One region of the Streptomyces sp. NBC_01445 genome, then DNA from elsewhere that is predicted to be linked to it. Evidence: predicted binding sites of a transcription regulator. Region 1 holds the regulator's gene; the other holds the start of a gene.
What was found. The regulator HspR, encoded in region 1, represses chaperone genes until heat shock. The targets are predictions, from matches to a motif close to TTGAGNNNNNNNNNCTCAA.
Positions count from the first base shown of each region.

Region 2: lon (endopeptidase La) is a predicted target of HspR. The motif match lies at 10,618-10,636, and genes of this name have one in related genera.

Region 1 is NZ_CP109485.1:5,178,964-5,194,754, reverse strand. It holds gene OG574_RS23705 (FG-GAP-like repeat-containing protein) at 1-806, opposite strand, end outside; gene OG574_RS23700 (FG-GAP repeat protein) at 931-2,403, opposite strand; gene OG574_RS23695 (FG-GAP repeat protein) at 2,603-3,979, opposite strand; gene OG574_RS23690 (FG-GAP repeat domain-containing protein) at 4,145-5,371, opposite strand; gene OG574_RS23685 ((Fe-S)-binding protein) at 5,707-7,989, opposite strand; gene OG574_RS23680 (MraY family glycosyltransferase) at 8,264-9,295, shown strand; gene dnaK (molecular chaperone DnaK) at 9,455-11,308, shown strand; gene grpE (nucleotide exchange factor GrpE) at 11,305-11,997, shown strand; gene dnaJ (molecular chaperone DnaJ) at 12,031-13,221, shown strand; gene OG574_RS23660 (heat shock protein transcriptional repressor HspR) at 13,226-13,693, shown strand; gene OG574_RS23655 (sugar ABC transporter substrate-binding protein) at 14,598-15,725, shown strand; gene OG574_RS23650 (hypothetical protein) at 15,785-15,791, opposite strand, start outside.
Region 2 is NZ_CP109485.1:4,089,456-4,105,246, reverse strand. It holds gene OG574_RS18540 (helix-turn-helix transcriptional regulator) at 1-514, opposite strand, end outside; gene OG574_RS18535 (DUF4097 family beta strand repeat-containing protein) at 516-1,406, opposite strand; gene OG574_RS18530 (hypothetical protein) at 1,586-2,434, shown strand; gene OG574_RS18525 (DUF6104 family protein) at 2,452-2,634, opposite strand; gene OG574_RS18520 (multifunctional oxoglutarate decarboxylase/oxoglutarate dehydrogenase thiamine pyrophosphate-binding subunit/dihydrolipoyllysine-residue succinyltransferase subunit) at 2,720-6,526, opposite strand; gene OG574_RS18515 (HAMP domain-containing sensor histidine kinase) at 6,788-7,978, opposite strand; gene OG574_RS18510 (response regulator transcription factor) at 7,975-8,712, opposite strand; gene OG574_RS18505 (spermidine synthase) at 8,806-9,507, opposite strand; gene OG574_RS18500 (rhomboid-like protein) at 9,689-10,489, shown strand; gene lon (endopeptidase La) at 10,659-13,073, shown strand; gene OG574_RS18490 (lysozyme) at 13,167-14,000, opposite strand; gene OG574_RS18485 (MarR family winged helix-turn-helix transcriptional regulator) at 14,220-14,723, shown strand; gene OG574_RS18480 (protein phosphatase 2C domain-containing protein) at 14,728-15,516, opposite strand.

The DNA.
Region 1 (15,791 bases):
GCCTCCATGAGGGAGGCAGCGGAGGGCAGGCTGACCTTCTTGGTCTTGGTGGGGCCGCTCGACGAACCCTTGTAGAACCAGACGCGGTTGCTGTCGGTGTCCCAGTCGTCGCCGAGGACCGCGAAGTCGGCGGTGCCGTCCTTCGTGACGGTGCCCGCGACGACGCGGTCGGGGGAGATGTTCTCGCCGTCGGTCGGGTCGAGGTTGGTGGCGCTGCCGCGCGAGCCCGACTTGGTGAACGGGCCGCGCAGGTACCAGATGTTGTCGTCGTCGACGGTCACGACGTCCTGCTTGCCGTCGGCGTTGAAGTCACCGACGGCGAGGTCCTTGACGAACCCCTTGTCCGGGTACTTGGGGTTCTTGTACGCGCTGCCGCTGGTCAGGCCGGACGCGGAGCCCCACAGGACGGTGAACGTGCCGTGGTAGCTGCCGTCGTTCTCGCCGGGCGCCGTGGCGATCACGTCGGCGTAGCCGTCGCTGTTGAGGTCGCGGGTGGTGATGTCGGTGCCGAACCCGTCGCCGGCCTCCGCCGAGCCGGGGATGCCGGCGCTGTTCTGGGAGACGGTGGTGTGCCGGGACGCCGGGCCGAGGCCGGTGGCGGAGCCGTACACGACGACGACGGCACCCGCCTTCGAGGCCCCACCGACCGTGGCACCGCGGTCGCCGACGGCGAGGTCGCGGTAGCCGTCGCCGTTGAAGTCGTCCGCGGACGCAGCGGTGGCGGCTGTCGCCGGGGTGGTGAGGGCCGCGGGGGCGAGCAGGCCGGAGGTCACGGCTGCTGCCAGGGCAAGGGCGCGCTTGCGCATGGTGTCGGGCTTTCCTGGAGTCAGGGGAGGCCGGGCCCGCGACGGGGACGCGGGCCCGGCCGGCTGGGGGTGGTGCATGGGCCCGCGCCGAAGAGGCGCGGGCCCAACCTGGAGCAAAAGGGCGTCAGTTCGCCGCGTTCCCGCCCAGCATCGGGGAGGCGTCCGTCGAGACGCCGACCGACGTTGCCGAGACGGAGCGCGACCCCGTCGTGGTGATCTTCGTCCCGTTCGACGGGAGGTACGTCAGCGCGCCGTTGCCGCTGTTCTCGCCGTACGCGCCGATCGTCAGGTCGGCCTTGCCGTCGCCGGTGACGTCGGTGAGCTTGACCTCGTTGCCGAAGTAGTCCTTCGTCTCGTCCGAGCCGGGGACGCCGGCGGTGGACTGGGCGAAGAACTGGCCGCCGGACTGCGTGTTGATGCCGCTCGCCGAGCCGTAGAGGACCGTCACCGAACCGGTGTCGGTGACGCCGCCCAGGTTCTCGCCGGCGGCGCCGACGACCAGGTCCTGGTAGTTGTCGCCGTTGATGTCGCCGAGGGACAGCTCGCCGCCGAAGTCGTCGCCGCGCTCGGAGCCGCCGGGCACGTTGCCGGTGTCCTGGCTGATGGCGGTGGTGGTGGCGGGGCCGCTCGCCGAGCCGTACGTGATGTTGACCTTGCCGCCGTCGGTCGAGTTGGTCGGGTCCGGTGACCCGTCCGTGGGCTCGTCCCACTCCTGGCCGGTCACGATGTCGCCGAAGGAGTCGCCGTTCACGTCGCCGATGTCGGTGATGACGCCGGGCTTCAGCGTCTGCGCCGACGAGGCGACGAGGCCGGACGCGCTGCCGGGAATGTAGTAGTTGGTGTTCCAGCCCTCGCTGGTGTTCGTCTCGAAGCCGTCGACCACGAGGTCGGTGGCTCCGTCGCCGTTCACGTCACCCGCGGTGAGGGTGAGCGGGCCGGTGCCGTCGCCGGACTGGATCGGGGGCTTGAGCGTGTAACGGCCGCCCGCGGTACCGGTCTTGGCGATGCCGCCCTTGTAGACGTAGACCGTGGCGGCCGTGGAGCCGACCGCGAGGTCGTCCTTGCCGTCGCCGTCGAAGTCGCCGGCGGCGAGCGTCTTGCCCCACTGGTCGTGGGAGGAGACGGCGGGGTCCGCGATCGTCGTGCCGCCGGTGAGGCCCGACGGGGAGCCCCACATGATCATGACGGTGCCGCCGTCGGTGTCGCCGTCCACGTCCTCGTAGCGCGCGGACGCGGCCAGGTCGTCGTAGCCGTCGTCGTTGAAGTCGCCGTACGCGCTGACCCAGCCGAAGCCGTCGTTGGTCTCGGCGGTGCCGGGGACGCCCGTCGTGTTCTGGCTGACGGTCTTGCGGGTGGCGGCGTTCAGGCCGTTCGCGGAGCCGTACAGGGCGACGAACTGGCCGGCGCCCTTCTTGCCGCCGACCGTCGACCAGCCGGCGGAGAACGCGACGTCCCCGATGTGGTCGCCGTTGAAGTCGGCCTCGTGATGGTGGACGGAGTCGGCGGCGAGGGCCGAGCCCGTGGAGAGGGAGAGCAGCCCGCCCGTCAGCGCGACCGCGGCGGCCGAGGCGAGGGCGATACGTATGTGCTTGTGCATGCGGGATTCTCCTGCAGCATGCGGGGATGCCTGGCGGGCATCCGCAGTCAATGGGGTGCGTTCCGCCGGTGTTTGCCGGGAGTTGTCCCAGGCGTGGCCCTGCGGTTGGCGAACAGGAGACTCGTAGTGGGGCCGGAGGGTTGTATGTGGTTCACAGTCATTTCCGGCCGCCCGGGTTTTCGGTGTTCTCGGGGCCCGTTCAGCGCAGGACCGTCCCGAAGGCGCGGCCCGCTCCGCTCGTCGACGTTCCGAAGTCCGCGCCGTTGAAGGACGTGGCGTACGACGTGGTGAGGTACGGGACCGCGCCGCGCAGGACCCAGACGGCGCCCGCGTCGGCCGAAGTGCCGATGTCCTCGCCGTTCGCGCCGATCGCCAGGTCGGCCCGGCTGTTCTTGTTGATGTCCTTGAAGCGCAGGGACGAGCCGAAGTGGTCGCCCGCCTCCGGGACGCCGGGCACCCCGGCCGTGTCCTGGTGGTAGGCGCGGCCCGCGCCGAGCCCGCCGGTGCCGCCCTTGAGGACGGTGACGCTGCCCGTTCCCGTGACCGTGCCGACGCTCTCGCCGGGCGCGCCCACGGCGACGTCCGCGTACCCGTCGTGGTCGAGGTCGCCGGCGCTCACGGCGGCGCCGAAGCGGTCCTCCGGCTCGTCGGCGCCGGGCACGCCCGCGGAGTCCTGCGTGTACGTCTTCGTGGTCCCGAAGGAGCCCTGCGCGCCGTAGCGCACGGTGACCGAGTTCGCGGCGGCGTTGCCGGTGACGAGGTCGGTGTAGCCGTCGCCGTTCACGTCGGCGGCCGCGGCCGCTTCCCGGGTGGCGCGCGGGTCGTCGCCCTCGGCGACTACGCCCGAGTAGTAGCCGATGTCCCCGACGCCGCCCTTCATGTACACGGTGTAGGGCTTGCCGTCGGCGCGCTCCCCGTAGAGGACGTACGTGTAGCCGTCCTTGGAGAGGAAGTGGGCGGCCTCCATGCCCTCCAGGCGTACGCCGTCCGGCAAGAAGTCGACCTCGGGGGCGATCGCGCGGGTCGGGTCCTCGCTCTCGGCGTAGTACCACCAGCCGTCGGCGCTGATCACGGCGAGGTTCTCGGCCTCGTCCCCGTCGATGTCGACGAAGGAGGTGCCTTCGCCGAAGCGTTCGGTGTCGGTGGTGGGGGAGTTGAGGACCTTGGCGCCCTTGTCGAAGGCCTTGGGGCCTCCCCAGACGATGGTGACGGAGCCTGTGGTGTTGCCGGTGACCCGCTCGCCGGGCGCGCCGACGATCAGGTCCGCGTAGCCGTCGTCGTCGACGTCGCCCGAGGTGACGTTCTCGCCGAACTCGTCCTCCGGCTCGGTGACCCCGGGCACCCCGGCCGTGCTCTGGGTGACGGTCACGGCGTGGGACGGGCTCACGCCGCTCGCGGAGCCGAACGTGACCGTGACGGAGTTCGCGCCCGGGGTGCCGACGGCCAGGTCGCGGTAGCCGTCGCCGTTGAAGTCGTCCTTGAGCGTGGTGGCCGCGGAGGCGGTTCCGGCGAGCGGCAGGGTGAGTCCGGCCGCCGCGACGACGGCGGCACCCGCGGCGATGACGAGCTTGCGCATACGCACGAGAAGCACTCCCGGGAAATGGGGGGAAGGGGTTCCGGGGGTGTGACTCGTGAGGTGAGGGGATGGTTGTGTCCGGGTGGCTGTGCGGTGAACAGCGGATACGGGAGGCGGGGTGGACGCCGGCGGCACCGAGTGCGGCGCACGCCGGCCCGCCAGCTCTCAGAACTCCGCTGTGGAGAAGGTGACTTGAGGCTTTCCGGCCAGGAGTGCGCCGCCCTTGACCCCGGGGTACACGGCGATCGTGTCCGTGCTCTCGCCGCGGTACGTGCGGACCACGAGGTCGGCGCGTCCGTCGCCGTCGAAGTCGGTCGCCTCGAGGACCTGGGTGGTGCCGGCGGCCCCGGGGGTGACGGTCACGGCCGCTCTTCCGTTCGCGGGCAGGACCTTCGGGGCCTTCGACGTGCCGCCGGACACGACGAGTTCTGCCACGCCGTCCCCGTCGAAGTCACCCGCGGTGATGGCCGTTCCGGTGGCCTTGAGGGCGGCGGCGCCCGGCCGCGAGAGGGTGACGCCGGAGGCCGTGAGCAGCGCGGTGTCCGCGCCGGCGCCCTTGGTGAAACGGCCCACCGCGAGGCCGAGGCCGGACGGCAGCGCGGCGCCGGAGCGGGCCGGTCCCTGCGGGCCGCCCAGGACGATCCGGGACGGTGACGAGCCGCGGGAGGTGCGGCGTACGAGGAGGTCGTCGTACCCGTCGCGGTCGACGTCGAAGGCGGGGCCCACGGGTACGTTGCCGGGTGCGGTCAGCGGCTTGCCGGCCGCGCGCGGGGTGCCCTTGCGCGTGAAGGGGCCGGGCAGGAAGCTCAGCCGCCCGCCGCTCGCGTGGACCGTGAGGTCGACCGAGCCGTCCCCGTCGAAGTCGCCGCACACCGGCTGGTCCGGCCAGTCGTTGCCGAACCGCGCCTGGGCGGGGACGACGAGCTTCACGCCCTGGTGGGTGAGCCCGCCCGGGCCGCCGAACAGGATCTGCAGCGGCACCGGTGGCTGCCCCTGCCCGTCGAACGGCGGATCGGTCGACACCACCAGATCGGTGAAGCCGTCCTTGTCGAGGTCGCAGCTCGCCTCGGAGTCGAACGCGGCGGGCGTCTCGCCCTTGGTCGGCGCCGCGTACTTCGCGGGACGCAGCAACTGCCGCGCCCCGGGCACGAGTCCGTGCCCCTTCTTCCCGTACACGACCCCGATCCCGGCGTCGTCCCCGAGCCCGTCGTGCACGAGATCGTCCAGTACGAGGTCGGGGGCGCCGTCCCCGTTGAAGTCGTGCGCCACCTTGCTGCCGCGGCCGTGCGGGACGGGGAGCGCGGCGCCGGACTTGCCGGCCATGGCCACGGGGCGGTGCTTGGCGGCGGCGGGCTTGTCGTCGCCGCCGCAGCCGGTGACGGCGGCGACCATGAGCAGGGTGCACCCCGCCGCGGCCCTGCGTATCGCGGCGCTGCGGCCGCCCCGTATGCCCACCATCGCCTCTGACCCGCCCGCCTCATGCGCCACTTGACCCGTTCATGATGCCGCCGGGGTGAGGGAGGGGGTAGGGGCGGGGCCTGCCGGTTTGGTCACGGAGCGCGGCCCCTGTCCCGTAAACGCCCTTTCTCTGTCCCGAAAACGCCCCTCCGGTGGCCCGTCACACGCCTCTCCGGGAACGCCGGAGGGGCCGACCGGGTCTCCCCGATCGGCCCCTCCACGTACGACGTCGGATTCGCGTACGGAACCCCGGCCCGGCTACCGGACCGCTACTTCACCGGCTCCGGCTCCGGCGCGTCCTCGGTCTCCTCCGAACCCGCCGGGTCGGCCGGCGTCTTCACGGAGTCGAGGAGCAGCTGGGCCACGTCGACGACCGTGACGGACTCCTTGGCCTGGCCGTCGTTCTTCTTGCCGTTGACCGAGTCGGTCAGCATGACGAGGCAGAACGGGCAGGCGGTGGAGACGATGTCGGGGTTCAGCGACAGCGCCTCGTCAACACGTTCGTTGTTGATGCGCTTGCCGATCCGCTCCTCCATCCACATCCGCGCGCCGCCGGCGCCGCAGCAGAAGCCGCGCTCCTTGTGGCGGTGCATCTCCTGCTGACGCAGGCCCGGGACGGCGTCCATGATCTGACGCGGGGGCGTGTAGATCTTGTTGTGACGGCCCAGGTAGCACGGGTCGTGGTAGGTGATCAGACCCTCGACCGGCGTGACGGGGATGAGCTTGCCCTCGTCGATGAGGTGCTGGAGCAGCTGGGTGTGGTGGATTACTTCGTAATCGCCGCCGAGCTGCGGGTACTCGTTGCCGATGGTGTTGAGGCAGTGCGGGCAGGTTGCGACGATCTTCTTCGCCGACTTGGGCTTCGCCGACTCGGCGACGACCTTGCCGTCGTCGTCGAGCTCCTCGCCGAACGCCATGTTCAGCGCCATGACGTTCTCCTGGCCGAGCTGCTGGAACAGCGGCTCGTTGCCCAGGCGGCGGGCGGAGTCACCGGTGCACTTCTCGTCGCCGCCCATGATCGCGAACTTGACGCCCGCCATGTGCAGCAGCTCCGCGAAGGCCTTGGTGGTCTTCTTCGCGCGGTCCTCGAGCGAGCCGGCGCAGCCGACCCAGTAGAGGTACTCGACCTCGGTGAGGTCCTCGATGTCCTTGCCGACGACCGGGACCTCGAAGTCGAGCTCCTTGAGCCACTCCAGGCGCTGCTTCTTCGCCAGGCCCCAGGGGTTGCCCTTCTTCTCCAGGTTCTTGAGCATCGTGCCCGCCTCGGACGGGAACGCGGACTCGATCATCACCTGGTAGCGGCGCATGTCGACGATGTGGTCGATGTGCTCGATGTCGACCGGGCACTGCTCGACGCAGGCGCCGCAGGTGGTGCAGGACCACAGGACGTCCGGGTCGATGACGCCGTTCTCTTCGAGGGTGCCGATCAGCGGGCGCTCGGCCTCGGCCAGCGCCCCGGCCGGGACGTCCGCCAGCTGCTCCTCGGTCGCCTTCTCCTCGCCCTCCATCGACTTGCCGCCACCGGCGAGCAGGTAGGGGGCCTTGGCGTGCGCGTGGTCGCGCAGCGACATGATCAGGAGCTTCGGCGAGAGCGGCTTGCCGGTGTTCCAGGCGGGGCACTGCGACTGGCAGCGGCCGCACTCGGTGCAGGTGGAGAAGTCCAGTAGACCCTTCCACGAGAACTGCTCGACCTGGCTGACGCCGAAGACGTCGTCCTCGCCCGGGTCCTCGAAGTCGATCTCCTTGCCGCCGCTGGTCATCGGCTGCAGCGCACCCAGCGCGACGTCGCCGTCCGCCTCACGCTTGAACCAGATGTTCGGGAACGCGAGGAAGCGGTGCCAGGCGACACCCATGTCGGTCTTCAGGGCGACCGTGATCATCCAGATGAAGGAGGTCGCGATCTTCAGCCCGGCGAAGAAGTACGTGAGGTTCTGCAGCGTGGAGACGTCCATGCCGCGGAACCAGGAGACGACCGGGTACGAGACGAAGAACGAGGCCTCGTAGCTGTCCACATGGTGCTGGGCGCCCTCCAGGGCGTGCAGCGTGAAGATGCAGATGCCGACGATGAGGATGACGGCCTCGACGAAGTACGCCTGCCCGGTGTTGGACCCGGCGAAGCGGGACTTGCGGCCCGGCCGGTCCGGCCGGTTCAGCTGCCGGATGACGATCAGCGTCAGGATCCCGAGGGCCGTCATCGTGCCGAGGAACTCGACGAAGACGTTGTACGGGGCCCATTCACCGATGATCGGGAGCAGCCAGTCGGCCTGGAAGAGCTGGCCGATGGCGTTCACGATCGTCAGCAGCAGCGAGAAGAAGCCCACCGCCACGAACCAGTGCGCCACGCCGACGATGCCCCAGCGGTTCATCCGGGTGTGGCCGAGGAACTCCTTGGCCACCGTCACGGTGCGCTGTACGGGTTCGTCGGTGCGGGTGCCGGCGGGGACGTTCTGGCCGAGCCGCATGAAGCGGTAGATCTGCGCGATGGCTCGGACGAACAGTGCGACGCCGACCACGATCAGGACCAGCGACACGATGATCGCGGCGAGTTGCATTCGGGGGCTCCTCGGGCCTGCGAGGGTGGATATTCAGCGATTACTAAGCGGTAACTTATTTCAGTCCATGCTGAGACTACCCACTTGTGTGGCCGCACTGTAGCCAGCCGGGCGGTGATCTGCGTCGCTGAGGCAACCCTCGGTCGACAGCGAAAGCAAATCGTGTTATTCACTCCATATTGCGACATAAGCGACTAGCTTATGAAGGTCTCCGGCCGGGCGTGCCCTCCGGTGTCACCCCGATACCGCAAACCGAGCTGACGGGACGTCCGCCGTGTCCTACGGGATCGCCGCCGCCGCGACCGCCCTGCCGGCGGCCTCCGCCCTCACCGCCCTGCTCCGTCTCGTCGCCCTGCGCACCGGATTCACCGTCCGGCGGGTGGGCCGCACGGGGCGCAGGACGCCGCGCCTGGGCGGCGCCGCCGTCGCCACGGTGACGGCCGTGGTCGCCACCGTCGGAGCCTGCACCGGACTCCTTCCGCTCGGCTCCGGCGCGCTGACGCTGCTGATCGCGGCCGGGGCCGTCGCCGCGCTCGGGTTCCTCGACGACGTGCGGCCGGTGGGGGCGCGGGCCCGCGTCGTCGTCGAGGCGGGGGCGGCGACCTTCGTCGTGCACACCGCTCAACTCGGCTTTCTGGTCGGCGCGCTGGCCGTCCTGTGGATCGTCTTCGTCACCAACGCCTGCCGGCTCTTCGACACCTCGGACGGGGCGCTCGGCACCGTCGCCGTCGTGGCCGCGCTCGGCCTGAGCGCCTGCGCCACCACCCAGGGGCTCGGCCCGCTCGCCGCCACTCTCGGGGTGCTCGCGGCGGCGCTCACCGGGTTCCTCATGCACAACTGGTACCCCGCGCGGATGCACCTCGGGAGCTGCGGGTCCCTGTTCACGGGCTTCCTGCTGGCGTCCGCCGCGGTCCTGGTGAACGCGGGCCACGAGGCGCTGCCCGGCGCGGGCTCGCTGTTCGCCGTGACGGTCGTGGTGACGGCGGACGCGGCCCTCGTCGCGGTGTCGCGGCGGCGCGCGGGGCGGCCGCTCTTCCAGGGCGGCGCCGACCACATCGCGCACCGGCTCCGCCTGCTCGGCCTCACCCCGCGGGGCGTGGCGGTGGTGCTCGGCGTCGCGTCGCTCGCCGGTGCGGTGACCGGACTCCTGCTGCACGACGGGACGTTGGATCCGCTGGCCGCGCTGTGGCCGCTCTGCGCGGCGGCCGGGTCGGTCGCCGGGCTGCTGCGGGTGCCGGTCTACGGGCTGCGGCGGCGGGTTCGCCGGCCCGTACGGACCGCTGTTGTGGACGTCGCAGGTTCATGACGAAGGCCCCGACGCGGTAGCTGACCTGCGCGTATCCCCTGGCTTCCATAAGGGCCACATAAAAGTTGAGTCGGCCCGACTCAGCTCTGTTGACTGAACAGCGGTCGTCATGCATCCTTGAGCCAGATCCACTCAAGTAGTCATGCTGGAGGAATTGAAATGGCACGTGCGGTCGGCATCGACCTGGGCACGACTAACTCCGTCGTCAGCGTTCTCGAAGGCGGCGAGCCCACCGTCATCACCAACGCCGAGGGCGCCAGGACCACGCCGTCCGTCGTCGCCTTCGCCAAGAACGGTGAGGTGCTCGTCGGAGAGGTCGCGAAGCGCCAGGCGGTCACCAACGTCGACAGGACGATCCGTTCGGTCAAGCGCCACATGGGCACTGACTGGAAGATCGAGATCGACGGCAAGAGCTTCAACCCGCAGCAGATGAGCGCCTTCATCCTGCAGAAGCTGAAGCGCGACGCCGAGGCGTACCTGGGCGAGAAGGTCGCGGACGCGGTCATCACCGTCCCGGCGTACTTCAACGACTCCGAGCGCCAGGCGACGAAGGAGGCCGGCGAGATCGCCGGTCTGAACGTCCTGCGTATTGTCAACGAGCCGACGGCCGCTGCCCTGGCCTACGGTCTCGACAAGGACGACCAGACCATTCTCGTCTTCGACCTCGGTGGCGGCACCTTCGACGTCTCGCTGCTCGAGATCGGCGACGGCGTCGTCGAGGTGAAGGCCACGAACGGCGACAACCACCTCGGTGGTGACGACTGGGACCAGCGCGTCGTCGACTACCTGGTCAAGCAGTTCAACAACGGCCACGGCGTGGACCTCTCCAAGGACAAGATGGCGCTCCAGCGCCTGCGCGAGGCCGCCGAGAAGGCGAAGATCGAGCTCTCGTCCTCGACCGAGACCACGATCAACCTGCCCTACATCACGGCGTCCGCCGAGGGCCCGCTGCACCTGGACGAGAAGCTCACGCGCGCCCAGTTCCAGCAGCTCACGTCCGACCTTCTGGAGCGCTGCAAGACGCCGTTCCACAACGTCATCAAGGACGCGGGCATCCAGCTCTCGGAGATCGACCACGTCGTTCTCGTCGGTGGCTCGACCCGTATGCCCGCCGTCGCGGAGCTCGTCAAGGAGCTGACCGGCGGTCAGGACGCCAACAAGGGCGTGAACCCGGACGAGGTCGTCGCCATCGGCGCCGCCCTGCAGGCCGGTGTCCTCAAGGGTGAGGTCAAGGACGTCCTGCTCCTCGACGTGACCCCGCTGTCCCTCGGCATCGAGACCAAGGGAGGGATCATGACGAAGCTCATCGAGCGCAACACCACGATCCCGACCAAGCGTTCCGAGATCTTCACGACGGCCGAGGACAACCAGCCGTCCGTGCAGATCCAGGTCTACCAGGGCGAGCGCGAGATCGCGGCGTACAACAAGAAGCTCGGGATGTTCGAGCTCACCGGTCTGCCGCCGGCCCCGCGTGGTGTCCCGCAGATCGAGGTCGCCTTCGACATCGACGCCAACGGCATCATGCACGTGACCGCGAAGGACCTGGGCACGGGCAAGGAGCAGAAGATGACCGTCACCGGCGGCTCCTCGCTGCCGAAGGACGAGGTCGACCGGATGCGCCAGGAGGCCGAGCAGTACGCGGACGAGGACCACCGTCGCCGCGAGGCCGCCGAGACCCGTAACCAGGGCGAGCAGCTCGTCTACCAGACGGAGAAGTTCCTCAAGGACAACGAGGACAAGGTCCCCGGCGAGGTCAAGACCGAGGTCGAGGAGTCCATCGCCGAGCTGAAGGAGAAGCTCAAGGGCGAGGACACCGCCGAGATCCGCACCGCCACCGAGAAGGTCGCCGCCGTCTCGCAGAAGCTGGGCCAGGCCATGTACGCCGACGCCCAGGGCGCGCAGGCCGCGGGCGGTCCCGAGGCCGGAGCCCCGGGCGACGAGCACAAGGCCGCTGATGACGACGTCGTCGACGCCGAGATCGTCGACGAGGACCGCAAGGACGGTGCCGCGTGACGGAGGAGACCCCGGGCTTCAGCGAGAGCGACGAGCCTGACGTCCCCTCCGGCGCCACCTCCGACGACGCCGAGCCGAAGGCCGCTCCCTCGCCCGACAAGGGCGAGGGGGCGGCCCCGGCCGGGGACGCAGCAGCAGGAGCCGCTTCGGCGGTTCAGAACGTAGGCCTGACGGCCCAGCTGGACCAGGTACGCATGGCGCTCGGCGAGCGCACCGCGGACCTCCAGCGGCTCCAGGCCGAGTACCAGAACTACCGTCGCCGGGTGGAGCGGGACCGGGTCACGGTCAAGGAGGTCGCGGTCGCGGGCCTTCTGACCGAGCTCCTTCCCGTACTCGACGACATCGGCCGTGCCCGCGAGCACGGCGAGCTGGTCGGCGGCTTCAAGTCGGTCGCCGAGTCGCTCGAGATGGTCGCCGCCAAGATGGGGCTCCAGCAGTTCGGCAAGGAGGGCGAGCCCTTCGACCCGACGATCCACGAGGCCCTGATGCACTCGTACGCGCCGGACGTCACCGAGACGACCTGCGTCGCGATCCTGCAGCCGGGCTACCGGATCGGCGAGCGCACCATCCGCCCCGCGCGGGTGGCCGTGGCCGAGCCGCAGCCCGGGGCCCAGCCGGCCAAGGGCGAGTCCGCCAAGGACAACGGCGCGGCCGACGACGAGGAGAGCGGTGGCCCGGACGAGGGCTGACGTCAGTAAGCAGCGAGAGGAGGGACGTCGAGGATGAGCACGAAGGACTTCATCGAGAAGGACTACTACAAGGTCCTCGGCGTCCCCAAGGACGCCACCGACGCCGAGATCAAGAAGGCGTACCGCAAGCTCGCCCGTGAGAACCACCCCGATGCCAACAAGGGCAACGCCAAGGCGGAGGAGCGCTTCAAGGAGATCTCCGAGGCGAACGACGTCCTCGGTGACCCCAAGAAGCGCAAGGAGTACGACGAGGCGCGCACCCTGTTCGGCAACGGCGGATTCCGTCCGGGGCCGGGCGGGCCGGGCGGCGGCTCCTTCAACTTCGACCTGGGCGACCTCTTCGGAGGCGGCGCCCAGGGCGGTACGGCGGGGGGTGCCGGCGGGTTCGGCGGCGGACTCGGGGACGTCTTCGGCGGCCTGTTCAACCGGGGCGGCGCGGGCGCCGGCACGCGCACGCAGCCGCGCCGCGGTCAGGACATCGAGTCCGAGGTCACCCTCAGCTTCACCGAGGCGGTCGACGGGGCGACGGTGCCGCTGCGCATGTCGTCGCAGGCGCCCTGCAAGGCCTGTTCCGGCACCGGCGACAAGAACGGCACACCGCGCGTGTGCCCGACCTGCGTCGGCACGGGCCAGGTCTCGCGCGGCGGCGGCGGCGGTTTCTCGCTGACCGACCCGTGCGTGGACTGCAAGGGCCGCGGCCTGATCGCGGAGACCCCCTGCGAGGTCTGCAAGGGGTCGGGCCGTGCGAAGTCCTCCCGGACGATGCAGGTCCGCATCCCGGCCGGCGTCTCGGACAACCAGCGCATCCGGCTGCGCGGCAAGGGCGCGCCGGGCGAGCGGGGCGGCCCCGCGGGCGACCTGTACGTGGTCGTGCACGTGGACTCCCACCCGGTCTTCGGCCGCAAGGGCGACAACCTCACGGTCACGGTCCCGGTCAGCTACCCGGAGGCCGCGCTCGGCGGCGAGGTCAAGGTCCCCACGCTCGGCGGGCCTCCGGTCACGCTCAAGCTGCCCCCGGGCACGCCGAACGGGCGGACGATGCGGGCCCGCGGCAAGGGCGCCGTCCGCAAGGACGGCACCCGTGGCGATCTGCTCGTCACGGTGGAGGTCGCGGTCCCCACGGATCTGACCGACGCCGCGAAGGACGCCCTCGAGGCGTACCGGAAGGCGACTGCGGAGGCCGATCCGCGGGCAGAACTGTTCCAGGCCGCGAAGGGAGCATGAGCGTATGGACGGCCGTCGACGACAGAGTTCCTTTGTTGGCAGGGCCTACGAGCTGACCGACGAGTCTCCGGTCTATGTCATCTCGGTGGCCGCCCAGCTCAGCGGGCTGCATCCGCAGACCCTGCGCCAGTACGACCGTCTCGGCCTGGTCTCCCCGGACCGCACGGCGGGCCGCGGCCGGCGCTACTCGGCCCGCGACATCGAACTGCTCCGCCAGGTGCAGCAGTTGTCGCAGGACGAGGGCATCAACCTCGCGGGCATCAAGCGCATCATCGAACTGGAGAACCAGGTCGCGGCGCTTCAGCAGCGGGTCGCGGAACTCTCGACGGCGGTCGAGGGAGCGGCGGCGGCGATGCAGCAGCGCGAGGCGGCCGTTCACGCCTCCTACCGACGGGACCTGGTCCCGTACCAGGAGGTCCAGCAGACGAGCGCGCTGGTGGTGTGGCGGCCCAAGCGGGCGCCGGAGCAGTAAGCACTACGGATACGCGCATGCGTGAAGGGGCCTGGAGGCCGACAGTCGTCGGCCTCCAGGCCCCTTCTTGTGTCCCTCGGCGCCGCCCCGACACCTCCCGCACGGCGAGGGCGAGGGCCGCGCAGGAGGTGATCGCCGCCAGGGACGGCAGGGGCCGGCGCGGGGACCGCGCAGCCGCTCCGTGCCGTCGAGGGCCTGCACGGTGACGGTGCCGCCGCCGGACGGGGCGGAGCGGGACCGTACGGTCCCGTGGAAGGCCGGCAGCGTACGGCGAGCCCGACCGGCGGCGCCGGGACCGCTGAGCGCGGTGGCGGTGACGCTCGTCCCGGCGGCAGACGTCGTGCTCAGGTACGCCCCGCCCCTGTCCTTCCGGTCGAGCTGCGCGGTGGCAGTGGCGGTGCCCGTCGCACGCTCAGACCCCGCGTGCGGCGCGAAACGCTGCCCTCCCGCGAGAGGGAGGAGCGCAATGGCCGCATTCTGCCGATCGCCCGCCTATGTCCGTCAGTTGTGCGGCCCTCGGCAGGGCGTCACGTAGGTGACCTGCGCGTTCGTGAAGGGGATGGCCGGGTCTGCTGCCCGGAGGACAGTGACGGGCAGATTTGGGACACGAGGTTGCAGTTGGGTCAGCGCGGGACGCCGAAGCGGCGGTGGCGTGAACAGGGTGCGGAGGAAGCATGGGGGAACCGTGACTTTGCTCACCGAAGGGGCCGGGCGCGGTCGGGGCGGACGACTGTGACGGTTGCGGCTACTGGGGTTACCCGGAGTATGGGCGGGTTCATCTCCGGAACGCATGGACCCGATTACGAGTCGTTACGGATTCACCTCTTGACGCTGTGTTTCAGGCGGAGTTGGCTTCCAGCCACCTCGGCCGCAACGACGCGGTCACTTCAGGGAGGTATGGAAAGTGAATCCGCGTACGAAGCGCGCCGCCGTTGTCGGCGTTGCGTCCGCCATGGCAGTGGCTCTCACCGGGTGCGGGAGCAGCTGGCTCGAGCCGGAGAGTGACTCCGCGGCCAAGGCGTCCGCCCGGCAGAACCAGGACCTGAAGATCGGCGTCCTCATGCCGGAGAAGGAGACCGCCCGCTACGAGAAGTTCGACTATCCGCACATCAAGAAGGAAGTCGAGGGCCTCACCAGCGGCAAGGGCCGTGTCCTCTACGCCAACGCGGAACAGAACGCGAAGCGCCAGGAGAGACAGGTCGACCAGATGATCGCCGACCGGGTCGACGTACTCATCCTGGACGCGGTCGACTCCAAGTCCATCGCGGGATCGGTCAAGAAGGCCAAGGACGCGGGCATCCCCGTCATCGCCTACGACCGCCTGGCCGAGGGCCCCGTCGACGGCTATGTGTCGTTCGACAGCGACCAGGTCGGCCATGTGCAGGGCATGGCGCTCCTCAAGGCGCTGGGCAGCAAGGCGTCCAAGAACAGCCGGATCGTCATGATGAACGGCTCGGTCACCGACCCGAACGCCGCGCTCTACAAGGACGGCGCCCTGGCCGAGCTCAAGGACCAGGTGACGATCTCGAAGTCGTACGACACCAAGGACTGGAAGCCGGAGAACGCGCGGGCCAACATGGCGCGCGCGATCCAGGCCATCGGCGCGCAGAACATCGCCGGTGTCTACTCCGCGAACGACGGCATGGCGGGCGGCATCATCACCGCCCTCAAGGCCGCCGGTGTCACCGACCTCCCGCCGGTGACCGGTCAGGACGCCGAGCTCGCCGCGGTGCAGCGCATTGTGGCGGGGGACCAGTACATGACGGTCTACAAGCCGTACCCCGAAGAGGCGTCCACCGCCGCGCAGATGGCCGTCCTCATCGCACAGCAGCGCAACATCGAGTTCGACGCACTCACGAAGGACCGGGTCGACAGCCCGACCACCCCGGATGTCCCTTCGCTCCTGGTCCAGGTCGTCCCGATGACGCAGAGCAACATCAAATCGACGGTGGTCAAGGACGGGATCTACAAGGTCGGGGACATCTGCACGGCGAAATACGCGGCGGACTGTGCGCGGATCGGGCTGAAGTAGGCCGGCGGATCGGCAGATCGTACGGCGCCCCTCCCCTTGGTGCGGGGCGCCGTGTCCGCTCAGCTG
Region 2 (15,791 bases), 1.1 Mb from region 1:
TCCACTCCTGCCGGGCGCGGCGCAGCTCCTCCTTGGCCGCGCGCCACGCCTCCTTGTCCCCGAAGTCCTGGAAGTCGCCGAACGGGTTCTGCCGCTCGCTCTTGCCCGTGGTCGTACCCGACCCGTTCCTCGCCTTTGAGGCGGCCGCCCGCATCTCGCGGCGCAGATCGCCCGCCGCCCCCCGCACGTCGTCCCGGATCTCGGCGGCGAGCTCCGCCACGGACTCGCGGATCTCCAGCTCCAGGTCGGCCAGCTCACCGCTGCGGTCGGCCAGCTCGGCGCGGCCCGCGTCGGTGATCGAGTAGACCTTTCTGCCGCCCTCCGTGGTGTGCGTGACCAGGCCTTCGGCCTCCAGCTTCGCCAGGCGCGGGTACACCGTGCCGGCCGAGGGCGCGTACAGGCCCTGGAAGCGTTCCTCCAGGAGCCTGATCACCTCGTACCCGTGGCGCGGGGCCTCGTCGAGCAGCTTCAGGAGGTACAGGCGCAGGCGGCCGTGGGCGAAGACGGGGGGCATGTCAGAGCACCTTCTTGTCGGCCGGGCCGCCGGCGGCGGCGTCAGTGGCGGGGGAGTCCTCGGCGGGGGGCTGTGTGTAGTCCTCCGCCGGAGGCCGCCGCAGGAGCGCGATCGATCCGGAGACCGTCGTCGCCTTGAGCTTTCCGCGGCCCGTGCCGAGCCTGCCCGTGATGCTCTTGGCGCCCCAGTGGCCGCCGACCCGCAGATCCTCGAAGGCGTTGGACACGGCTCCGCTCGCCGTGTTCGCCTCGACCTCCGCGTCCGCGGGGTGCGGGAGGCGGATCGCGATCTCGCCCGAGACGCTCGTCAGGTTCACATCCGTCGCCCGGTCGGCCGGGTCGAGGTCCACGATCATCGAACCGCTCACCGATTCGGCCCGCACGGAGGGGCCCGCGCCCTCGACGACGGTCAGGTCACCGGACACGGAGTTGAAGCGCAGGTCGCCCGTGACCGCCTGGGCCTCGAGATTCCCGGAGACGGTGTCCGTGCGCACGTCGCCCGCGACGCCGACCAGTGTCGTGTCACCGGTGACGCCCCTGACCTCCGTGCGCCCCTGTATCCCGGAGACGACCGCGCTGGCGCCGACGACGCCGACCTCGACTTCGGTGCCCGCCGGTACCGCCAGGGATACGACCGCGCTGCGGCGCCAGCCCTTGCGGTCGAGCCACTTGAGGAAGCCCTTCCAGGGGAGGTCGTCGTACGCGACGGTCAGCACGCCGTCCACCAGGGTCACCTGGAGCGGCGGGCCCTCGATCCCGGACACCTCGAGGCGGGCGGAACCTTCGTCGGTGCCCACGACGTTCACTGTTCCGTTGACGATGCGTACGTGGAGCGTCGTCACGGGCTCGTCGAAGGCGAGCTTGTGGGGCTCTGCCACGGACCACTCGGGCATGGTGCGACCTCCTCAGCGGGACGGTTCGGGAGCGAACGCGTTGTATCGCACCCTCGTGAGACACGATATATCGCGGATACGGAAAGTCAAGACAGTCGCGACTGGATTCCGTCGTGCCGATCATCCCGCACAGGGGCATTCAGGGGCTGAACCTCGCAAACTGACCTAGCGTTGGGTCCATGCCGTCCGACGCCACCGCCGACTCCGCCGGCACCCCCGCCCCGCAGGCCAGGGCCGCGGGAGCGCTGCTGCTCTGCCGCGCCGACCCCGCCACCGTCGGCCCCGCCGCCCAGCTCCTGCGCGAACGCATGCTCCTCGCCCAGGCAGGACCCGAGTGGAGCGTCCTGATCCCCGAGGGCAAGCCCTGGCTGCACGGCGGCGAACCGGTCGACAGCGTCCTCGCGGGCTGGGCCGCGGCCCTCGCCGTCAGCGCCCCCTGGCCGGTGCTCGCCCTGTGGTGGGACGCCGAACACGGCGGCTGCACCCTCGCCTCCGGGTTCCGCCGCCCCGTCGGCTATGTATGGCTGGCGAACGGCACGCCCGTCGGCGAGGACGAGGCCATGCGTACGTTCGCCGCGCGCCTCGGCCTCGACCCCGTCCTGGACATGCAGTCACTTCAGGCCCTCACCCGGCCCGACAGCGCGGCGGACGCCCGCGCCCGCCTGCTCGGCCTGCTGGCGGTCCTCACGCGCGCGGGGCTGACGCTCCCGCCGGGCATGAACCCCGGCGAACCCGCCGACCGGCTGCGCGCGGTCGCGCGCGTGCAGCCCGGCGCCGAGTACATCGTGTGGTCGGGCTGGCGGGACGCCGTACGCGCGGAACTCGACGTCGTCGAGCGCAGCGCCATGGGGCCCTGGCTGCGCGGCCCCAAGGCGCGCACAGCGGCGGCGGGCCAGCTCGCCGTGGGCATCCCGCTCACCGTCTGGGGCCTGCGCCGACGAGGCATCGGCTGGGCGGTCGCGGGCGCCCTCCTCGTCGTGCACGGCGCGCTCGGCCTCGCCTACGACCGGCTGCGCGCCTGGGACTGAGACCTGCCCGGGACCGACTACTCCTCGTCGTCCTCGTCGTCGAGACGCGCCAGCCACGTAGCCAGCCGCTCGACCGGCACCTCGAAGTCCGGGTTCAGATCGACGAACGTGCGCAGCTGCTCGGCAAGCCACTCGAAGGTGACCTCCTCCTCGCCGCGCCGCTTCTCCAGTTCCTCGATGCCGCGGTCGGTGAAGTACATGGGCCAGTCGCTCCTGTGGTGATACGGACGTGGGGCCCGGGACGATGTCCCGGGCCCCACAATCGTACGTACGAGGTCAGGCTGCTCAGGCCTCGAAGACCTCGCGCACCAGCTGCTCCTGCTCCGCCTGGTGGCGCTTCGCCGAGCCGACCGCCGGGGACGAGCCGTGCGGCCGCGAGATGCGGCGCAGGCGCTCACCGTGCGGGACGTCGGCGCCGACCGCCAGGTCCAGGTGGTCGATCAGGTTGAGGGCGATGAAGGGCCACGCGCCCTGGTTCGCCGGCTCCTCCTGCGCCCAGAGGTACTTCTCCGCGTTCGGGTACTTGGAGATCTCCGCCTGGAGCTCGGCACCCGGCAGCGGGTACAGGCGCTCGATGCGGATGATCGCCGTGTCCGTCACGCCGCGCTTCTGACGCTCGGCCTCGAGGTCGTAGTAGACCTTGCCCGCGCAGAAGACGACCTTGCGGACCGCGGCCGGGTCCACCGAGCTGTCGCCGATGACGGGACGGAAGCCGCCCTCCGTGAACTCCTCCGCCTTCGACGCGGCGGCCTTGAGGCGCAGCATCGACTTCGGGGTGAAGACCACCAGCGGCTTGTGGTGCGGGTTGTGCACCTGCCACCGCAGGAGGTGGAAGTAGTTCGACGGGAGCGTCGGCATGGCGACCGTCATGTTGTTCTGCGCGCACAGCTGGAGGAAGCGCTCCGGGCGGGCGGACGAGTGGTCCGGGCCCTGGCCCTCGTAGCCGTGCGGCAGGAGCAGCGTGACGCCGGAGGTCTGGCCCCACTTCTGCTCGGCGGCCGAGATGTACTCGTCCACCACCGTCTGCGCGCCGTTGACGAAGTCGCCGAACTGCGCCTCCCACATCACGAGCGACTCGGGACGGGCCAGCGAGTAGCCGTACTCGAAGCCCATGACCGCGTACTCGGAGAGCAGGGAGTCGTAGACGTTGTAACGCGCCTGGTCGTCCGAGAGGTACAGGAGCGGGGTGAAGTCCTCGCCCGTCTCACGGTCGATCAGGACCGCGTGCCGCTGGCCGAACGTGCCGCGGCGCGAGTCCTGGCCCGAGAGGCGCACCGGGGTGCCCTCGAGGAGCAGGGAGCCGATGGCGAGCGTCTCGCCCATGCCCCAGTCGATCGTGCCGTCCTCGATCATCGCCGCGCGGCGCTGCAGCTGCGGCAGCAGACGCGGGTGGACGGTGACGCGGTCGGGGATGTTGACCTGCGACTCGGCGATCCGCTTCACGGTCTCCTGGGAGATCGCGGTGCTGACGGCGACCGGGAACTCGGCCTGCGGGTCGGCCGAGGGGGCCGCCACCGGGTGCGCCGTGGCCTCGCGGACCTCGGCGAAGACCTTCTCCAGCTGGCCCTGGAAGTCCTGCAGCGCCTGCTCGGCCTCTTCCAGCGTGATGTCGCCACGGCCGATGAGGGACTCGGTGTAGAGCTTGCGCACCGAGCGCTTCTTGTCGATCAGGTCGTACATCAGCGGCTGCGTGAACGCCGGGTTGTCCGACTCGTTGTGACCGCGGCGGCGGTAGCAGATCAGGTCGATGACGACGTCCTTGTTGAACGCCTGGCGGAACTCGAAGGCCAGTCGGGCAACGCGGACGACGGCCTCGGGGTCGTCGCCGTTCACGTGGAAGATCGGCGCCTCGATCATGCGGGCCACGTCCGTGGCGTACATGGAGGAGCGCGACGACTCCGGGGCGGCGGTGAAGCCGACCTGGTTGTTGATGACGATGTGGACCGTGCCGCCCGTGCGGTAGCCGCGCAGCTGCGACATGTTGAGCGTCTCGGCGACCACACCCTGGCCCGCGAAGGCCGCGTCACCGTGCAGGGCGACCGGCAGGACCGTGAAGTCCGTGCCGCCCTTGTTGATGATGTCCTGCTTGGCGCGGACGATGCCCTCGATGACCGGGTCGACCGTCTCCAGGTGGGACGGGTTGGCCGCGAGCGAGACCTTGATCTGCTCGCCGTCCAGGCCGGTGAAGGTGCCCTCGGCGCCCAGGTGGTACTTCACGTCGCCGGAGCCGTGCATCGACTTCGGGTCGAGGTTGCCCTCGAACTCGCGGAAGATCTGCGCGTACGACTTGCCGACGATGTTCGCCAGGACGTTCAGGCGGCCTCGGTGGGCCATGCCGATGACGACCTCGTCCAGGCGCGACTCGGCGGCGGAGTCGATGACCGCGTCGAGCAGCGGGATGACGGACTCGCCGCCCTCCAGGGAGAAGCGCTTCTGGCCGACGTACTTCGTCTGCAGGAACGTCTCGAACGCCTCGGCCGCGTTCAGCCGGCGCAGGATGCGCAGCTGCTCCTCGCGCTCCGGCTTGGTGTGCGGGCGCTCGACGCGGTCCTGGAGCCACTTGCGCTGCTTCGGGTCCTGGATGTGCATGTACTCGATGCCGGTGGTGCGGCAGTACGAGTCACGCAGGACGCCGAGGATGTCGCGCAGCTTCATCATCGTCTTGCCGGCGAAGCCGCCGACCGCGAACTCGCGCTCCAGGTCCCACAGGGTGAGGCCGTGCTCGGCGATGTCCAGGTCGGGGTGCTTGCGCTGGCGGTACTCCAGCGGGTCGGTGTCGGCCATGACGTGGCCGCGGACCCGGAAGGAGTGGATCAGCTCGAAGACGCGGGCGGCCTTCGTGACGTCGTCGTCGTGCGAGGCGTCGATGTCCTTGAACCAGCGGACCGGCTCGTAGGGGATGCGCAGCGCCTTGAAGATCTCGTCGTAGAACTCGCCCTCACCGAGGAGGAAGTTCGCCACGACGCGCAGGAACTCGCCGGAGGCGGCGCCCTGGATGACCCGGTGGTCGTAGGTCGACGTGAGCGTCATGACCTTCGAGATGCCGAGCTTGTTCAGGGTGTCCTGGGACGTGCCCTGGAACTCCGCCGGGTAGTCCATCGAGCCGACGCCCATGATGACCGACTGTCCGGGCATCAGGCGCGGCACGGAGTGGACGGTGCCGAGGCCGCCGGGGTTGGTCAGCGAGACCGTGACACCGGTGAAGTCGTCCATGCCGAGCTTGCCGTCGCGGGCGCGGCGGACGATGTCCTCGTAGGCCTGCCAGAACTCGAAGAAGTTCAGCGTCTCGGCCTTCTTGATGCCCGCGACGACCAGCTGACGGTCGCCGTTGGGCTTCACCAGGTCGATGGCGAGGCCGAAGTTGATGTGCTCCGGCTTGACCAGCGTCGGCTTGCCGTCCTTCTCCGCGAAGGAGTAGTTCATCGACGGCATGGCCTTGATGGCCTGCACCATCGCGTAGCCGATGAGGTGGGTGAAGGAGATCTTCCCGCCCCGGGCGCGCTTCAGGTGGTTGTTGATGACGATGCGGTTGTCGAACAGCAGCTTCACCGGGACCGCGCGCACGGACGTCGCCGTGGGGACCTCGATGGAGGCGTTCATGTTCTTCGCGACGGCGGCGCTCGGGCCGCGCAGCGTCACGAACTCGGGGCCGCCGGCGGCCTCGGTCGCGGGCGGCGCCTTGGCGGGAGCCGGAGCCTTCACTGCGGCGGCGGCCGGCTTCGCGGGCGCCGCGGCGGCGGGCTTGGCCACCGGGGCGGCCGGAGCCGGAGCCGGAGCTGCGGCCGGAGCCGGGGCTGCCGGTGCGGCGGGCGCCGCGGCAGTGCCCGCAGCCCCCGCGGCTGCGGTACCGGCGGTGCCGGCGGGACCGGAACCCTGTGCGGGGGCTCCGGTCGTCGGCTGGGCCGGGGCACCCGGCTTGTAGTCGGCGAAGAAGTCCCACCAGGCTCGGTCAACCGAATTCGGGTCCTGGAGGTACTGCTGATAGATCTCGTCGACGAGCCACTCATTGGGACCGAAAGCGGCGGCAGGGCTCTTGCCCTGCCCCTCTTGGTCGGTCGAGGTGCTCGAGTTACTGGGGGACTGTGGCGACACGGCGGTAACCGCCCTCTTCCGCTTCTCACAAGGTGATGGACAGCGGGAATAAAGGCTACGCCTCCAACACCGGGACTTGCAGACCGGGCCGGTCATCCGTCGCGTAAGTCACACCGGAAGCCGTGTTTCGGCGCTGGAAATGGCGGGAAACAAGCGGGGTTCCGGTTCACCTTGGGTACGTCGTTGTACGAGTGCGGCCCATCGGCCCGCACCCCGTGGCGAATGGCACGGCGATCTTGTGCTTCCGGTTCGAACCCTACGTCAACTTTGAACGCGGGGCAGGCCCGGAAGAGTGACCTGGATCCGGCAGCCGCGAGCCGATTCGGCCACGCCGATCCGGCCGCCGTGCAGGTCCACGGCCCACCGGGCGATGGCGAGGCCGAGACCGGTGCCGCCGTCGCTGCCGGGGCCGTGCGCGGCGCCCTTCACATGGCCGCCCCGGTTGAAGCGCTCGAAGACGCGGTGCCACTCGGAGCGGGGGATGCCGGGGCCCTCGTCGAGGACCTCCAGATCGAGCGACTCCGGGTAGAGACCGCGCCGCGCGAGCACGGTCACGCGGCCGTGCGGAGGGCTGTGTTTCACGGCGTTGTCGATGAGGTTGGCCACGACCTGGTGGATCCGCTCGGGGTCCGCGTGCGCGGTCAGCTCGGGCGGGGACACGTCCAGGTGCAGATGCACGTCCGTACGCGTATGGGTGCCGGAGCCCGAGGCGATGCCGGCGCGCTGCGAGGCGACCATGTTGGCCTCCTTCAGGACGCCCGACAGATACGGCCACACCTCGAAGCGGCGGGCCTTGAGCGGGACCACGCCGTTGTCGAGCCGGGAGAGGTCGAGCAGCGTCTCGACCAGCCGGCCCAGACGCTCCGTCTGCTTCAGCGCCGTGCGCATGGTCTCGGGGTCGGCGGCCGAGACCCCGTCCACGACGTTCTCCAGGACGGCGCGCAGGCCCGCGATCGGGGTGCGTAGCTCGTGCGAGACGTTCGCCACGAGCTCCTTGCGCTGTTGGTCCTGGGCCTCCAGGTCATCCGCCATGCGGTTGATCGTCGCGGCCAGGTCGCCGAGCTCGTCGCGCCGGTCCGCGCCACGGACCCGGCGCGTGTAGTCGCCGTGCGAGATGGCGCGGGCGACCGTGTTCATCTCGTCGAGCGGCGCGGTCAGCGAGTGCGCCACGAACTGGGTGATGAGGAGCGTCGCGATGACCGAGAAGACCGTGATGAAACGGAGCTCGGTCTGGGTGCGGACGGCGACCATCAGCAGTCCGGTCGTGATGAACACCGAGACCACGACCAGCGTGCCGAGCTTGGTCTTGATGGAGAACGGCCGCAGGCCGGCCTGCACCCAGTGGCCCGCCAGGGGCCGGGCGGCCGGGGGAGTGCCGGGCGCCAGGCCCGGCGACCCCGGCTCGTACCCGTCCGCGTCCCGTACGTCGGATGCGCCGCCGCTGCCGGTCATGGCGTCGGCGTCTCCAGCGCGTAGCCCACACCGTGCACGGTGCGGATCCGCTCGGCGCCGATCTTCCGGCGCAGCGCCTTGATGTGGCTGTCGACGGTCCGGGTGCCCGACGCGTCCGCCCAGTCCCACACCTCGGCGAGCAGCTGCTCGCGCGAGAGGACGGCGCGGGGCGTGTTGGCCAGGCAGACCAGGAGGTCGAACTCCGTGGGCGTCAGGTGGACGTCCTCGGAGCGCACCCGCACACGGCGCTGTGCGTGGTCGATCTCCAGCTCGCCGAGCCGCAGGATGCCGCTCCTGGGCGTGGCCGCCGCGAGCGCCGCGCGCTCGACCCTCCGCAGCAGGACGTGCACGCGCGCCGCGAGCTCCCGCATCGAGAAGGGCTTCGTCATGTAGTCGTCGGCACCCACGCCGAGCCCGACGAGCATGTCCGTCTCGTCGTCGCGCGCCGTGAGCATCATCACCGGCACCGGCCGCTGCGCCTGCACACGGCGGCAGACCTCGAGCCCGTCGAAGCCGGGCAGCATGATGTCGAGGATCAGCAGGTCCGGCTGCCACGCCTCGGCCGTGTCGACCGCCGCCGGACCGTCCTGTGCCGTTTGCACCAGGAATCCCTCGGCGCGCAGCCGTGCGGCGATGGCGTCGACGATCGTGGGGTCGTCCTCGACGACCAGGACCCGTCGCTGGGCACCCGGCGTAGCCGTGGTGCCGTTGTGGGAGGTGTGTGTCTGCTCCATCGCCCCGCCCCTGAATGCGCACATCCGTGTGCGCTTGACGCTTGAATGATCTGGGTTTCGGCAGTCAGCGTACGGGGAGTTACCGCGAGTCGGCTACGCAGGCCTGACCCCGAGATGTACGACGTCCGGAACGCCCCGGACAACCGGGATCTCTTCGGTGCGGACCGACCGGAATCCGGCATTCCGCAAGGTTCCTTCAAAATTTGCGGAGGGCTGTGCGGACCACACGGCGAGCACGCCACCAGGGGCGAGCCGCTCCCGGCAGGCCGCGAGACCTACCGGTGAGTAGAGGTTGTCATTACCCTCCGTCACCGTCCAGTCGGGTCCGTTGTCGATATCGAGGCACAGCGCGTCGTACGTCTCGGTCGATTCCTGGACGTACGAGACAAGGTCCGCCTCCACAATCTCCGTGCGCGGATCGGCGAGCGCGGACCGTGACAGTTCGGACAGCGGGCCCTCGCGATGCCAGTCGACGATCGCCGGCTCGCGCTCCACGACCGCGATGCGGCCCCAGCGGGAATTCGCAGCCGCGTGTGTGAGGGAGAATCCGACGCCGAGCCCGCCGATAAGAATTCTTGGCGCCGGGCGGTCGTCGAGAGCGTCGAGCGCCGCGTCGACCAGGAGGCGCTCGGAGCGCCCGTCGGATGTGTCCATCAGGAAGCATCCGTTGGCGATGATCTGGAGCAGCGCGCCGTGGCGCCGCAGTACGACCTCTCCGAAGGGCCCTTCGCGCCGGTCGAGGACGACGGGGGCGGTGTGGTCGGTGTCGTACGGGGCGGGGTACGAGGTGGACATGGCGTCCATCCTGCCGTAACCGGTGCGACGCCCGGCTGTCCCTGGAAAGGGAGTTGACGGCTCTCCTGTGCGGGTCCTGTGGATCGTGCCGCACGTGGCGCCGGTCATAGACAGCGCGGGTGCGAGGGGCGAAGGGTTGGGGCGGGCCGGACGGGAAAGGATGCCGCAGGTGGAGCGTGGCGTGACGGTCGAGGCTGGCGGGGCGGATGTTTCTTCGGAGACGCTGCCTGAGGCTTCGCCACCCCTGCCGCGGCACCTGCTCGACGCCATCCCGGCTCAGGCGCCGGGCAATGGCACAGCGCTTGACGCGACCGTCGGGCGCACGGCGCCCGAGAGCGCCGCCCCTCGTCGCCGGCTGCGCCCCTGGCGGCTGTTGCCCACGCCCACGGGGACCCCGTTCACCTTCGTCTACGCCGCCGTCCTCATCGGCACGTCCCTCTTCGCGCTGTTCGCCGACCCCGGCGTCGTCGCGTCCGCGCTGCGGGGTTCCAGTACCGACGTGGCGCACCTCGCGCACACGCCCGTGTTCGTGCTGGTCGCGAGCGCCCTGTGGATCGCCGGCGGGATCACATCCCCGTTCGCGGTCTGCTTCCTCATCGTCCTCACGGCGCTGGAGCGCAGGATCGGCGGCCTGCGCACCGCCGGTGTCTTCGTCCTCGGCCACACCGTGGCGACGCTCGCCACCGAGGTGCCGGTCGGGCTCTCCGTGATGGCCGGGCATCTGCCCGAGAGCTCCCTGCACCGCCTCGACTACGGCATCAGCTTCGGCGTGGCCGCGAGCATCGGCGCGCTCGCCGGTCTCCTCACGCCCTGGCTGCGCTGGACCGTGCTCGCCGTCTCCGGCGGAATGCTGGTCGAGGACCTCATCGCCTTCACCGACCCGATGGCGAACTGGGGCCATCTCATGGCCCTCGCCATTGGCATCGGGACCTGGCCGCTGGTGCGCCGGTGGCGGCGCGCGCCGGAATCCTCCGCGACCTGACGCAGTCCCCCCGGCCGGCCCATGGTCGTACACGTCACACACCCCCTCTGAGCTGCGGATTTCCCCTGCCCATCGGCTGATCGCCGAGAGCGAACAGCGCCAGGGGAACATTCACGGGCTCACGTGCATTGAGTCTCCATAGCTCAACTTGACTGCTTAAGGGGAGATCATGGCATCGACGTCCACACCGCTCACCCTGCCCGTGCTGCCGCTCGACGACGAGGTCGTGCTGCCCGGAATGGTGGTGCCCCTGGACCTCAACGACAACGACGTACGCGCCGCGGTGGAGGCCGCCCAGGCAGCGGCCCGTTCCAGCGGATCTGTGGGCGGCAGCAAGCCGAAGGTGCTTCTTGTTCCCCGGATCGACGGCACATACGCGAACACCGGCGTGCTCGGGACCGTCGAGCAGGTGGGCCGGCTCGCCGACGGCGACCCCGGCGCCCTGATCCGCGGTCGCAGCCGTGTGCGGATCGGCGCGGGCACGACCGGCCCCGGCGCCGCCCTGTGGGTGGAGGGCCTCGCGGTCGAGGAGACCGTGCCGGAGCCGCTGCCCGGCTCCGTGACCGAGCTGGTCACCGAATACAAGGCGCTCGCCACGAACTGGCTGAAGAAGCGCGGCGCCTGGCAGGTCGTGGACCGCGTCCAGCAGATCGACGACGTCTCCGCGCTCGCCGACAACTCCGGCTACTCGCCCTTCCTGAGCACCCCGCAGAAGGTGGAGCTCCTGGAGACGGCCGACCCGGTCGCCCGGCTCAAGCTGGCCACCGAGCAGCTGCGCGAGCACCTCGCCGAGCAGGACGTGGCCGAGTCCATCGCCAAGGACGTCCAGGAAGGCGTCGACAAGCAGCAGCGAGAGTTCCTGCTGCGGCGCCAGCTGGACGCCGTGCGCAAGGAGCTGCGCGAGCTGAACGGTGAGTCGGAGGGCGAGGAGTCCGACGACTACCGCACGCGGGTCGAGGCCGCCGACCTTCCGGAGAAGGTCCGCGAGGCCGCGCTCAAGGAGGTCGAGAAGCTGGAGCGGTCCAGCGATCAGTCCCCCGAGGGCTCGTGGATCCGCACCTGGCTCGACACGGTCCTCGAACTGCCGTGGAACGAGCGCACCGAGGACGAGTACGACATCCAGGGCGCCCAGAGCGTCCTCGACGCCGAGCACTCGGGCCTGGAGGACGTGAAGGAGCGCATCACCGAGTACCTGGCCGTGCGCAAGCGGCGTTCCGAGCGCGGGCTCGGCGTCGTCGGCGGGCGCAGGGGCGGCGCGGTGCTCGCGCTCGTCGGCCCGCCCGGCGTCGGCAAGACCTCGCTCGGCGAGTCCGTGGCGCACGCCATGGGCCGCAAGTTCGTCCGCGTCGCCCTCGGCGGCGTACGGGACGAGGCGGAGATCCGCGGACACCGGCGTACGTACGTGGGCGCCCTGCCGGGCCGTATCGTGCGGGCGATCAAGGAGGCCGGGTCGATGAACCCGGTCGTGCTGCTCGACGAGATCGACAAGGTGGGGTCCGACTTCCGGGGCGACCCGGCGGCCGCCCTGCTCGAAGTCCTCGACCCGGCGCAGAACCACACGTTCCGCGACCACTACCTGGAGGTCGAACTCGACCTCAGCGACGTCGTGTTCCTCGCGACGGCGAACGTCCTGGAGGCCATCCCGGAGGCCCTGCTCGACCGTATGGAGCTGGTCAGGCTCGACGGGTACACCGAGGACGAGAAGGTCGTCATCGCCCGCGATCACCTGCTCCCGCGCCAGCTGGAGCGGGCCGGTCTGGACAAGGGCGAGGTCACCCTCGACGAGAGCGCGCTGCGCAAGCTCGCCGGGGAGTACACGCGGGAAGCCGGCGTACGCAACCTGGAGCGGTCCGTCGCACGCCTGCTGCGCAAGGTCGCGGCCCAGCACGAACTGGGCGAGCGCGAGCTGCCGTTCACCGTCGAGGACACCGACCTGCGGAGCCTCATCGGGCGTCCGCACCACGTGCCCGAGGCGGCGCAGGACCCGGCCGAGCGCCGTACGGCGGTGCCGGGCGTGGCCACCGGACTCGCGGTCACCGGAGCGGGCGGCGACGTCCTCTACGTGGAGGCGTCCCTCGCCGACCCGGAGACGGGCGCGGCCGGCCTGACCCTGACCGGTCAGCTCGGTGACGTGATGAAGGAGTCCGCGCAGATCGCGCTCTCCTTCCTGCGCTCGCACGGCGCCGAACTGGAGCTGCCCGTCGCCGACCTGAAGGACCGGGGCGTGCACATCCACTTCCCGGCGGGCGCGGTGCCGAAGGACGGCCCGAGCGCGGGAGTCACCATGACGACCGCTCTCGCGTCGCTGCTCAGCGGGCGCCAGGTCCGTACGGATGTGGCGATGACCGGTGAGGTGTCGCTGACCGGCCGTGTGCTGCCGATCGGTGGCGTCAAGCAGAAGCTGCTCGCCGCGCACCGGGCCGGGATCACGACGGTCGTCATCCCGAAGCGGAACGAGGCGGACCTGGACGACGTCCCCGCCGAGGTCCTGGAGAAGCTGGACGTGCACCCGGTGACGGACGTGCGCCAGGTGCTCGAACTGGCGCTGGCCCCGGCCGCCGTGGAGGTTCCGGTCGCGGCGTGACGCCTGTGTCCTTCAGTGGGCTCCGCCCACTGGGGCCGGATGACGAAGGCCCGGGTCCCCTTGGGGGCCCGGGCCTTCCCTGTGCGGCAGCCGCTAGCCGTTGGCCAGCGCCTGCAGTCGGTCGTAGGCGCCGTTGAACTTGCTGTGGTCGCCGACCGTCGGGCCGGACGACGTGTACTGCCACATCGTGTAGAAGCCCCAGCCGGCCGGGAGCGCGCCCGGGTCGGTGTTGTAGCGGGCGATCCAGAGCGGGTTGGTCGCCCCGAAGGCGCTGGAGTTGCCGGTGCACTCGGTCCACCAGCTCGTCGCCGTGTAGATCACGGCGTCGCGGCCGGTGCGGGCCTTGTACTGGTTCACGAAGTCACGGATCCAGCTGACCATCCCGGCCGCGGTCTTGCCGTAGCAGGCCGCGCCGTACGGGTTCCACTCGATGTCGAGCGCGCCCGGCAGGGTCCTGCCGTCCCGGGACCAGCCGCCCCCGTGGTCCACGAAGTAGTTGGCCTGGGCGGCGCCGGTCGTCGTGTCCGGGGTCGCGAAGTGGTACGCGCCGCGGATCATGCCGACGTCGTAGGAGCCGTTGTACTGCTGGGCGAAGTAGGGGTTCGTGTAGTACGTGCCCTCCGTGGCCTTGACGTAGGCCCACTTCACGCCGCTGTTCCAGAGGGTCGCCCAGGCCACGTTGCCGTTGTGGCTGCTGGTGTCCACGCCCTCGGTCTGGGCCGCCTTGTTGTCGGCGGGCAGACCGCCTCGGCCGTCGTGCTCGGCGACGCCCATGCCCATCGTGGCGGAGCCACGGGCGGGGACGTCGGCTGCCTGCGCCGCGGTGGGCAGGGTGAACAGCAGCGAGAGCGCCGCGAGGATGACTCCGGCCGCCGGGATGCGCCTCAGGCGCGGGCGGCGGACGGTTCCGGATCTGTGCACGGGCATTGCGTGCCTCCGAAGGCCTCGTTGAGCTTCTGTGAGCTCGGTGGGGGGGACCTTTCGACATGTCACTGGTGTGGACATGTCACTAATGAAGCTACGCACGTAGACCGCCGGGAGGGAAGGGGGCCCGGATGCTGCCGTTGGTCTACTCCTGCGAAATACTGGCGGAGCTGCGGCAATGGCCGCGAATGGCGGAAACTTTCAGGAACGGGAAACCCTGGCATGGGTGCTGACGTGCACGAGGACGGGAACGGCGCGCGGCCGGGCGCCGAATTCGACGCGACGGAGAGTGGTGTGGACCACGAATTCTTGTCCCTGGAGCGGGAGTTGACGGTCTTCCTCAGGCGGGCCCGCGCCTCCTCCGGCGAGATGGCGCGCGCCGTCCACCCGGACCTCGAACCCGCCGCCTACGGCCTCCTCGCACGCCTGGAGGAGTGCGGCCGGCAGCGGGCCACCGAACTCGCCGCGTACATCGGCGTCGGCAAGGCCACCATGAGCCGGCAGCTGCGCGCCCTGGAGGACCTCGGGCTCGTCGCGCGCGAGCCCGACCCCGCCGACGGCCGCGCCTGGCTCATCCACCTCACCGACGAGGGCCGCGCCAACTTCCGCCAGGTGCGCGACGCCCGCCGGGCCACGTACGTACGCCAGCTCGCGGGCTGGGACCGCACCGAGGTGGCGGAACTGGCCCGGCTGCTGCACCAGTTGAACGCCGGGGCCGAGAGCTAGGGCCCTACAGCTCCACGTACACCGCCGTCGCGTCGTCATGGGTCTTGCTGCGCCGCAGGAAGACCCGGTCCTGCTCGTCCGCGTCCTCCAGGGCCCGTACGCGCGCGACCGCCGCGTGAGCGCCCTCCTTGCGTACGAGCGCGAACAGGTCTGCCCAGTCGCCCTCGTGGAACTTCTCCACCCAGCGCGTGACTCCGTCGGTCAGTGCCACGAGCGTGCGCGCCTGCGCGCGGGGGAGTTCGCCGGTGACCGCGCGGGTGGCGGCCGAGGGGTCGGCGGCGGCCGTGAAGAAGCCGCCCTCCTTGTTGCGCACCGTCGCGTCGGCCACCTCGTCCGAGACGAGGGAGGAGCGCGGCACGCGGTCGAGCCGGTCGTCCACGAGCGCCGTGACCGAGCCGGACGCGTCCTCGACCAGCAACACCGAGTCGGACAGCACCAGATACTCGACCCGCTCCGCGTCCCACCGCGCCAGGACCACGGTTGCCTGAGGCGTACGCGGGTGAGAAAGGTCACAGGTACGCCGATGGGTGTCGGCGGTGCGGCGGATTGCCTCGGCGAGGACGGCGGTCAACGTCATATCCCTGAGTGAAACGGACAGTTCACCCAATGCGCCGCCGAGCCGGGCCGTGAACCAGGGGACGGAATGCAGGCAGCCGGTCTCGCCCCTGGGCGGCGTGACCCCGTCCAGGACCACCAGTACTCCACCCTGTCCGGAGGCGGGAACGGCCGCAGAGGCGTAGTCCTCGTTGGGTCGGTCGGGGCTTCTGGGCTCCGTCGCGAGTTCGATGCGCATCCGGCCAGTCTGCACGAGCCCTTCACAAGAGGCCCGTTGAGTCGCGAGTTGAGCCGCATCGGCAGGTCAGGCGCCTGGTTTCGCCCGGAATGATCGACTCCGCCGGAGAGTGGCGGGGCATCTTGCCAAAGCCTGTGAGAGACGTCCAACCGGCGCCCCGTTCGGGCTCCGTGCCCATGCCACCGGGACTTGCTCGCCAACTCCCGCTCGATGTTCACTCCTTCGGGTGGCTGGCTAGGTGATGCGCGACCACTGCTCACCGGCACTGGAATGGT